3 regions of the Staphylococcus sp. Marseille-Q1834 genome follow, and region 2 is predicted to be linked to each of the others. Evidence: a T-box and tRNA genes for the amino acid it is inferred to sense, from the RefSeq annotation. Region 2 holds a T-box; the other regions hold tRNA genes.

Region 1 (3,203 bases), on a different contig from region 2:
ACTATTTAAATCAAAGAGGTTACTTAGAAGTTGAAACACCAATGATGCATCAAATCGCTGGTGGTGCTGCTGCACGTCCTTTCGTTACACACCATAACGCATTAGACGCTACATTATATATGCGTATTGCGATTGAACTACACTTAAAACGTTTAATTGTTGGTGGACTTGAGAAAATTTACGAAATTGGTCGTGTCTTCCGTAACGAAGGTGTATCAACACGCCATAACCCAGAATTTACTATGATTGAATTATATGAAGCATACGCTGACTATCATGATATCATGGATTTAACTGAATCAATGGTTAGACATATTGCGCAAGAAGTTCTAGGTTCAGCAAAAGTTCAATATAATGGGGAAGAAATAGATTTAGAATCTTCTTGGACTCGTTTGCACATTGTAGATGCTGTTAAAGAAGCTACAGGTGTAGATTTCTATCAAGTTAAAACTGATGACGAAGCTAAAGCTTTAGCTAAAGAACATGGTATTGAAATTACAGATAATATGAAATACGGTCATATCTTAAATGAATTCTTCGAACAAAAAGTAGAAGAAACATTAATTCAACCAACATTTATTTATGGCCACCCAATTGAAATCTCTCCATTAGCTAAGAAAAATCCTGAAGATCCAAGATTCACTGATCGTTTCGAGTTATTCATCGTAGGTAGAGAGCATGCAAATGCATTTACTGAGTTAAATGATCCTATTGATCAACGTCAACGTTTCGAAGCTCAACTTGTTGAGAAAGAACAAGGTAATGATGAAGCGCATGAAATGGATGAAGACTACATCGAAGCATTAGAATATGGTATGCCTCCAACAGGTGGATTAGGTATTGGTATTGACCGTTTAGTTATGTTATTAACAGACTCACCATCTATCAGAGACGTATTATTATTCCCTTACATGAGACAAAAATAATAAACAGTAAAAATTTCGACGCTATCTACAGTCTAGTAGATAGCGTTTTTTTATTTAGAAGACGTATGTTCAAGTTAATATGGTAAAGCATGTTGAGGAATTGAAAAGATGTTAGCACAATGTTAAAAAAATATTAAAAAAGATCAAAATTCAATAATAATATCAAAAGTAAAAAAGAGTGAAAAATTCATTGAAAATTATAGAAAAAAAGAGTAGTCACAGAGCAGATGATGTGCTAATATATTATGAGTGTTCTCGAAAAACAGAACAAATTAGTTAGTGCTTACAAAACTAATTAAAAAAATCAAAAAAAGTTATTGACATTATCATTTAAATGTTATATGATATAAAAGTCGTCAAAAACGAAAGTTAATTTTGTAAAACGCTTGTAAAAGAAATTTTAACAAAGTGTAAAATTAACTATTGAAAGTTGAAATAATCGATAGTATAATTGATTGAGTAAGTTGTTGTCTGGTGACAATGGCAAGGAGGTCACACCTGTTCCCATGCCGAACACAGAAGTTAAGCTCCTTAGCGCCGATGGTAGTTGGATTTACATTCCGCTAGAGTAGGACGTTGCCAGGCTTACTAAGTCGGAGAATTAGCTCAGCTGGGAGAGCATCTGCCTTACAAGCAGAGGGTCGGCGGTTCGATCCCGTCATTCTCCACCATTTCAATAATACAGCCGGCCTAGCTCAATTGGTAGAGCAACTGACTTGTAATCAGTAGGTTGGGGGTTCAAGTCCTCTGGCCGGCACCATCTTTGAGCCATTAGCTCAGTTGGTAGAGCATCTGACTTTTAATCAGAGGGTCAGAGGTTCGAATCCTCTATGGCTCATACGATTATTTTAATAGCCACATGCGGAAGTAGTTCAGTGGTAGAACACCACCTTGCCAAGGTGGGGGTCGCGGGTTCGAATCCCGTCTTCCGCTCCATTTTTTGCCGGGGTGGCGGAACTGGCAGACGCACAGGACTTAAAATCCTGCGGTGAGAGATCACCGTACCGGTTCGATTCCGGTCCTCGGCACCATCTTTTTAAATATAGCGCCCGTAGCTCAACTGGATAGAGCGTTTGACTACGGATCAAGAGGTTATGGGTTCGACTCCTATCGGGCGCGCCATTTAAAATTCAAACCTTATTTAATTAAATACGGGAAGTAGCTCAGCTTGGTAGAGCACTTGGTTTGGGACCAAGGGGTCGCAGGTTCGAATCCTGTCTTCCCGACTTCTTAAATAATATGGGGGCTTAGCTCAGCTGGGAGAGCGCCTGCTTTGCACGCAGGAGGTCAGCGGTTCGATCCCGCTAGTCTCCACCATTTATAAATTTTCTAAAATGAACATTGAAAACTGAATGACAATATGTCAACGTTAATTCCAATAAATGTAACTTTAAGTTACAAACACTATTTAGTTTTATGAGCTAATCAAACATCATAAATTTTTTATGGAGAGTTTGATCCTGGCTCAGGATGAACGCTGGCGGCGTGCCTAATACATGCAAGTCGAGCGAACAGACGAGGAGCTTGCTCCTCTGACGTTAGCGGCGGACGGGTGAGTAACACGTGGGTAACCTACCTATAAGACTGGGATAACTCCGGGAAACCGGGGCTAATACCGGATAATATTTTGAACCGCATGGTTCAAAAGTGAAAGATGGTTTTGCTATCACTTATAGATGGACCCGCGCCGTATTAGCTAGTTGGTAAGGTAACGGCTTACCAAGGCGACGATACGTAGCCGACCTGAGAGGGTGATCGGCCACACTGGAACTGAGACACGGTCCAGACTCCTGCGGGAGGCGGCAGTAGGGAATCTTCCGCAATGGGCGAAAGCCTGACGGAGGAACGCCGCGTGAGTGATGAAGGTCTTCGGGTCGTAAAACTCTGTTATTAGGGAAGAACATACGTGTAAGTAACTGTGCACGTCTTGACGGTACCTAATCAGAAAGCCACGGCTAACTACGTGCCAGCAGCCGCGGTAATACGTAGGTGGCAAGCGTTATCCGGAATTATTGGGCGTAAAGCGCGCGTAGGCGGTTTTTTAAGTCTGATGTGAAAGCCCACGGCTCAACCGTGGAGGGTCATTGGAAACTGGAAAACTTGAGTGCAGAAGAGGAAAGTGGAATTCCATGTGTAGCGGTGAAATGCGCAGAGATATGGAGGAACACCAGTGGCGAAGGCGACTTTCTGGTCTGTAACTGACGCTGATGTGCGAAAGCGTGGGGATCAAACAGGATTAGATACCCTGGTAGTCCACGCCGTAAACGATGAGTGCTA
Region 2 (3,203 bases):
GTTTACTTTATAATGGCGAAGATTCATTTTCCAACTAAACAATTATTGGCACCGATAGCTGTTTTAGTAGTATGGAATTTATCTACACATGCAATATTTACTTTAGATAATGGTATTCTTGCATCAGCACAATTGATTTATATGATTAGAATTGGACTACAAATTGCTAAATTATTAGGAGATTTGAAAGGGCGTCTTGCCATAGCGATCATTTATCAAAATGTTCTTTTAATCATTAGTGCATTCTTAATGGTATTTATCGTACATTTATTTACTCATAGTTCAATGAATGAGTTGTTTTTAGGAGGTGCACCTGGTGGAATGAGTCAAATTGTGCTTGTAGCAATAGCCACAGGGGCCGATGTAGCTATGATTTCAAGTTTCCACATATTTAGAATTTTCTTCATCTTATTCCTCGTTGCTCCAATTATCGGATTTTTCATGAAAAGAAGTATAAAAAAATAGCGAATACTCGTATATACGAGCGTTCGCTATTTTTCTATTTATGTTGAGGCTTGTAAGGACAAGTTTCCAAGTGAGCATCATATAAACCAGCCGCTTCTAAAAATGAAAATACGGTGACTGGACCTAAAAATTTAAATCCATATTTCTTTAGGTCTTTAGATAATTGTGTAGCACGCTCATCAACAGTAATTCTTTCAGACGCATGTCGATAATGGAAGTCAATAGGTTGATGATTGACACATGACCATAAGTAATCACTAAAATTACCATGTTCTTTTTCAATTTCAAGATAACCTTTCGCTTGAGATACAATAGCTTCTAATTTTTTACGATTATGAACTATGTTAGGAAACTCCATTAATTTATCAATATCTTCGTGAGTCATACTTGCTACTTTTTCAGGTTCAAAATTATAAAATGCTTCTTCATAGGAAGATTTTTTCTTTAAAATCGTCAACCATGACAATCCAGCATGTTGAGACTCTAACGCCAAAAGTTTAAATAGCGCTTTACTATCATATAATGGCTGTCCCCATACGTGATCGTGATAATCAAGATAAATGGGATCCTTTGTACCGAACGCACATTCGTTCATAAATATACCTCCAAGAGATTGACTTATTAGGCTTTCCATTATACTATAAATAAGTAATTAAATATATTTATGGGAAGAGTAAGTTTGAATGATAGCAAAGAGAGCATATGGTTGGTGGAAATATGTATAGCATTCTTACTGAAGGTAGCCCACTTGAACTTTTATTGAACTTATGTAGTAAATAAAAGCGTGTTTGAGCGTTAATCATAATTAAGTGCAAGGTTAAAGTTTTCAATCGAGAATTTTAAGCTTGAATTTAGGTGGTACCACGGAACATCCGTCCTATTTTTTAGGAGGGGTGTTTTTTTATAATTAGGAGGTTTTTTCTATGAACATGGAACCTAAGTATAATCCGCGCGAAGTTGAAGCGGGTCGTTACGAAGAATGGGTTAAAAATGGGTATTTCAAACCCTCAGAAGATAAATCAAAAGACACTTATACGATTGTTATTCCTCCACCAAATGTAACTGGTAAGTTACATCTTGGTCATGCATGGGATACAACGTTACAAGATATCATTACACGTATGAAAAGAATGCAAGGTTACGATACGTTATATCTTCCTGGTATGGATCATGCGGGTATTGCTACACAAGCTAAAGTAGATGCAAAATTAAAAGAACAAGGCATTTCTCGCCATGATATTGGCCGTGAGAAGTTCTTAGAACACGCTTGGTCTTGGAAAGAAGAATATGCTTCTTTTATTCGTCAACAATGGGCTAAATTAGGTTTAGGTTTAGACTATAGTAGAGAACGCTTTACTTTAGATGATGGTTTAAGTCAAGCTGTTAGGAAAGTATTCGTTGACCTTTACAATAAAGGCATTATTTATCGTGGAGAACGCATAATCAACTGGGATCCCGCAGCTAGAACAGCATTATCTGATATTGAAGTAATCCATGAAGATGTTCAAGGTCATTTTTATCATTTTAAATATCCATATGCTGACGGTGAAGGTTATATTGAAATTGCTACAACACGTCCTGAAACGATGTTAGGAGATACAGCTATCGTTGTTAACCCTAATGATGAACGTTATAAGGATGTTATTGGTAAAAAAGTTATTTTACCTATTGTTGGTCGTGAATTACCAATTTTAGCAGATGAATATGTTGATATTGAATTTGGTAGTGGTGCTATGAAAGTAACACCTGCACACGACCCAAATGACTTTGAAATCGGACAACGTCATGATTTAGAAAACATCATCGTTATGGATGAAAACGGTAAAATGAACGATAAAGCTGATAAATATGCAGGTTTAGACCGCTTTGAATGCCGTAAACAATTAGTAGAAGATTTAAAAGCACAAGATTTAGTTATTAAAATTGAAGAGCACATGCATTCAGTAGGTCACTCAGAACGTTCGGGCGCTGTAGTTGAACCTTATTTATCTACACAATGGTTCGTTAAAATGAAACCACTTGCTCAAAGAGCATTAGATAATCAAAACACAGATAATCGTATTGATTTCTATCCACCTCGCTTTGAAAATACATTCAACCGCTGGATGGAAGAAATTAGAGATTGGACGATTTCTCGTCAATTATGGTGGGGCCATCAAATTCCAGCTTGGTATCATAAAGAAACAGGCGAAGTTTATGTTGGCGAAGAAGCACCAGAAGATATTGAAAATTGGCAACAAGACGAAGATGTATTAGACACTTGGTTCTCAAGTGCGTTATGGCCATTCTCTACGCTTGGTTGGCCAAATGAAGAAGCAGAAGACTTTAAACGTTACTATCCTACAAATGCGCTCGTAACAGGATATGACATTATCTTCTTCTGGGTTGCAAGAATGATCTTCGAAGGTCTAGAATTTACTGATCGTCGTCCGTTTAACGACGTATTATTACACGGTTTAGTTCGTGCTGAAGATGGCCGTAAGATGAGTAAATCATTAGGTAATGGTGTTGACCCAATGGATGTTATCGAAGAATATGGTGCAGACAGCTTGCGTTACTTCTTAGCTACTGGTTCATCTCCAGGTCATGATTTACGTTATTCTACTGAAAAAGTAGAATCAGTGTGGAACTTCATCAATAAAATCTGGAACGGTGCGCGTTTCAGTTTAATGAATATTGGTGATGACTTTAACTACAAGGATATCGATTTATCTGGTAATTTATCTCTAGCAGATAAA
Region 3 (3,203 bases), on a different contig from region 2:
CTACACTTAATAAGTAATTCATAATTCCTTTTTCGGTTTTCCACTCTTTAAATAAACGGACTTTACGATAATTAAATGCCTCTAGCGTTTCAAAAGGTTTAAGAAATAGTTTCCAATAACTTTTATATTTATTGTAAAGCGGTCTATTAGAGGTTCTATAACAATTCATTATATGAACTCTAGACATATTTAACGCTCGATTTAAAGATTGAACAATATGGAAACGATCAATAATAATCTTCGCATTAGGAAATAATTGTTTGATTAGCGACATATAGGGTTCATACATATCAATCGTTACAGTTTTGACTTTTTGTCTTAGTTTCAAAGAATAACGATAAAAATGATCTTTCAGCGATTTTAACTTACGATCCGCTACCACATCTACGATGCGGTGTGATACAGCATCTGCATAAATAAAACTCATTTTTCCAATTACATTTTTAACACTTTTAAATTCGTCCATCATTAAGTGTTCAGGTAAAGCATCAAAAGAAGACTGACCTACGTCGCTTGCCGCTTGATTAATCACTCTAGATACAGTCATTGATGATACTAAGCATGACTTAGCGATAGATTTTTGAGAGCGGTATTCTTGTACTTTATCTAAAACTGCAAGTTTTGTTTTGTTAGAAATAAAACAATAATCGTCGACAATATTAGATTTAGCAGTAAAATAACTATCACATGTTTTACAATAAAATCTTTGTTTTTGAAGCTTTAAATAAGCAGGTATTTCCATAATTTTAAGTAAAGTAATCGTTGAAGTTTTCTTCCCATTTTTCACTATAGAGAAATTTTCGTTTTTAGTTAAACAGTTTTCACAATGTGTAGGTTGATAAGTAAGCTCTGCATAGTAAAACAAACTCTTTCGTCCTTTATATTTTTTCTCAGTCACTTCATCTGAAAAATTTAGATTTTTATCTTTAATTCTTAATGTATTTAATATAGACTTACACATAGGCGCATTACCTTTCTTTTTTATTTGGTGTGGTAGCTAATAATTATAGAGGTAATTGCGCTATTTTTGTATTCAAAACATAAAAATTTGACTGATGATTTTTAGTCATCAGTCCAATTTATTATAGAGCCAAATTTATTTATATTGTTGTCAAAACCTTTAGATAACAAAAAAAGCATCCCAAATTGGGATGCTTGTGAGTGAGCCATAGAGGATTCGAACCTCTGACCCTCTGATTAAAAGTCAGATGCTCTACCAACTGAGCTAATGGCTCTAATGGCTGGGCTAGCTGGATTCGAACCAGCGCGTGACGGAGTCAAAGTCCGTTGCCTTACCGCTTGGCTATAGCCCATTAAGATGGTGGAGGGGGGCAGATTCGAACTGCCGAACCCGAAGGAGCGGATTTACAGTCCGCCGCGTTTAGCCACTTCGCTACCCCTCCGACTTATAAATGGTGGAGAATGACGGGTTCGAACCGCCGACCCTCTGCTTGTAAGGCAGATGCTCTCCCAGCTGAGCTAATTCTCCAACAAAATGGTGACTCCTACGGGACTCGAACCCGTGTTACCGCCGTGAAAGGGCGGTGTCTTAACCGCTTGACCAAGGAGCCATGGCTCCGCAGGTAGGATTCGAACCTACGACCGATCGGTTAACAGCCGATAGCTCTACCACTGAGCTACTGCGGAATAATATGATATGCCTGGCAACGTCCTACTCTAGCGGAACGTAAATCCAACTACCATCGGCGCTAAGGAGCTTAACTTCTGTGTTCGGCATGGGAACAGGTGTGACCACCTTGCTATTGTCACCAGACAAGTGAATGATTATACATTCAAAACTAGATAGTAAGTAAAGATTTTGCGTCGCAAAATTTTGAAAAAATTGATTAAGTCTTCGATCGATTAGTATTCGTCAGCTCCACGTGTCGCCACGCTTCCACCTCGAACCTATTAACCTCATCATCTTTGAGGGATCTTATAACCGAAGTTGGGAAATCTCATCTTGAGGGGGGCTTCATGCTTAGATGCTTTCAGCACTTATCCCGTCCATACATAGCTACCCAGCTATGCCGTTGGCACGACAACTGGTACACCAGAGGTATGTCCATCCCGGTCCTCTCGTACTAAGGACAGCTCCTCTCAAATTTCCTACGCCCACGACGGATAGGGACCGAACTGTCTCACGACGTTCTGAACCCAGCTCGCGTACCGCTTTAATGGGCGAACAGCCCAACCCTTGGGACCGACTACAGCCCCAGGATGCGATGAGCCGACATCGAGGTGCCAAACCTCCCCGTCGATGTGAACTCTTGGGGGAGATAAGCCTGTTATCCCCGGGGTAGCTTTTATCCGTTGAGCGATGGCCCTTCCATGCGGAACCACCGGATCACTAAGTCCGTCTTTCGACCCTGCTCGACTTGTAGGTCTCGCAGTCAAGCTCCCTTATGCCTTTACACTCTATGAATGATTTCCAACCATTCTGAGGGAACCTTTGAGCGCCTCCGTTACCTTTTAGGAGGCGACCGCCCCAGTCAAACTGCCCGCCTGACACTGTCTCCCACCACGATAAGTGGTGCGGGTTAGAAAGCCAACACAGCTAGGGTAGTATCCCACCAGCGCCTCCACGTAAGCTAGCGCTCACGCTTCAAAGGCTCCTACCTATCCTGTACAAGCTGTGCCGAATTTCAATATCAGGCTACAGTAAAGCTCCACGGGGTCTTTCCGTCCTGTCGCGGGTAACCTGCATCTTCACAGGTACTATGATTTCACCGAGTCTCTCGTTGAGACAGTGCCCAAATCGTTACGCCTTTCGTGCGGGTCGGAACTTACCCGACAAGGAATTTCGCTACCTTAGGACCGTTATAGTTACGGCCGCCGTTTACTGGGGCTTCGATTCGTAGCTTCGCAGAAGCTAACCACTCCTCTTAACCTTCCAGCACCGGGCAGGCGTCAGCCCCTATACATCACCTTACGGTTTAGCAGAGACCTGTGTTTTTGATAAACAGTCGCTTGGGCCTATTCACTGCGGCTCTTCTGGGCTTGCACCCTAAAGAGCACCCCTTCTCCCGAAGTTACGGGGTCATTTTGCCGAGTTCCTTAACGAGAGTTCGCTCGCTCACCTTAGAATTCTCATCTTGACTACCTGTGTCGGTTTGCGGTACGGGCACCTATTATCTATCTAGAGGCTTTTCTCGGCAGTGTGAAATCAACGACTCGAGGAAACAATTTCCTCTCCCCATCAC

What was found. The T-box of region 2 lies ahead of LIX58_RS11350 (valine--tRNA ligase). A T-box ahead of a tRNA ligase gene usually reads a tRNA of that ligase, here a tRNA-Val.
Region 1: it encodes a tRNA-Val, which carries the amino acid that the T-box ahead of LIX58_RS11350 (valine--tRNA ligase) is inferred to sense. The anticodon was not compared.
Region 3: it encodes a tRNA-Val, which carries the amino acid that the T-box ahead of LIX58_RS11350 (valine--tRNA ligase) is inferred to sense. The anticodon was not compared.

What each region holds. Positions count from the first base shown of each region.
Region 1 covers NZ_CAKASN010000001.1:631,847-635,049, reverse strand. The annotation lists gene lysS (lysine--tRNA ligase) at 1-926, shown strand, start outside; rRNA gene rrf (5S ribosomal RNA) at 1,397-1,511, shown strand; tRNA gene LIX58_RS03255 (tRNA-Val) at 1,522-1,597, shown strand; tRNA gene LIX58_RS03250 (tRNA-Thr) at 1,611-1,686, shown strand; tRNA gene LIX58_RS03245 (tRNA-Lys) at 1,692-1,764, shown strand; tRNA gene LIX58_RS03240 (tRNA-Gly) at 1,788-1,862, shown strand; tRNA gene LIX58_RS03235 (tRNA-Leu) at 1,869-1,957, shown strand; tRNA gene LIX58_RS03230 (tRNA-Arg) at 1,972-2,048, shown strand; tRNA gene LIX58_RS03225 (tRNA-Pro) at 2,079-2,152, shown strand; tRNA gene LIX58_RS03220 (tRNA-Ala) at 2,168-2,243, shown strand; rRNA gene LIX58_RS03215 (16S ribosomal RNA) at 2,369-3,203, shown strand, end outside.
Region 2 covers NZ_CAKASN010000002.1:446,765-449,967, reverse strand. The annotation lists gene LIX58_RS11360 (AbrB family transcriptional regulator) at 1-465, shown strand, start outside; gene LIX58_RS11355 (DNA-3-methyladenine glycosylase I) at 500-1,060, opposite strand; T-box leader at 1,117-1,348, shown strand; gene LIX58_RS11350 (valine--tRNA ligase) at 1,389-3,203, shown strand, end outside.
Region 3 covers NZ_CAKASN010000001.1:1,654,886-1,658,088, reverse strand. The annotation lists gene LIX58_RS08215 (ISL3 family transposase) at 1-961, opposite strand, end outside; tRNA gene LIX58_RS08210 (tRNA-Lys) at 1,163-1,235, opposite strand; tRNA gene LIX58_RS08205 (tRNA-Gln) at 1,239-1,313, opposite strand; tRNA gene LIX58_RS08200 (tRNA-Tyr) at 1,320-1,403, opposite strand; tRNA gene LIX58_RS08195 (tRNA-Val) at 1,414-1,489, opposite strand; tRNA gene LIX58_RS08190 (tRNA-Glu) at 1,497-1,571, opposite strand; tRNA gene LIX58_RS08185 (tRNA-Asn) at 1,573-1,647, opposite strand; rRNA gene rrf (5S ribosomal RNA) at 1,660-1,774, opposite strand; rRNA gene LIX58_RS08175 (23S ribosomal RNA) at 1,844-3,203, opposite strand, start outside.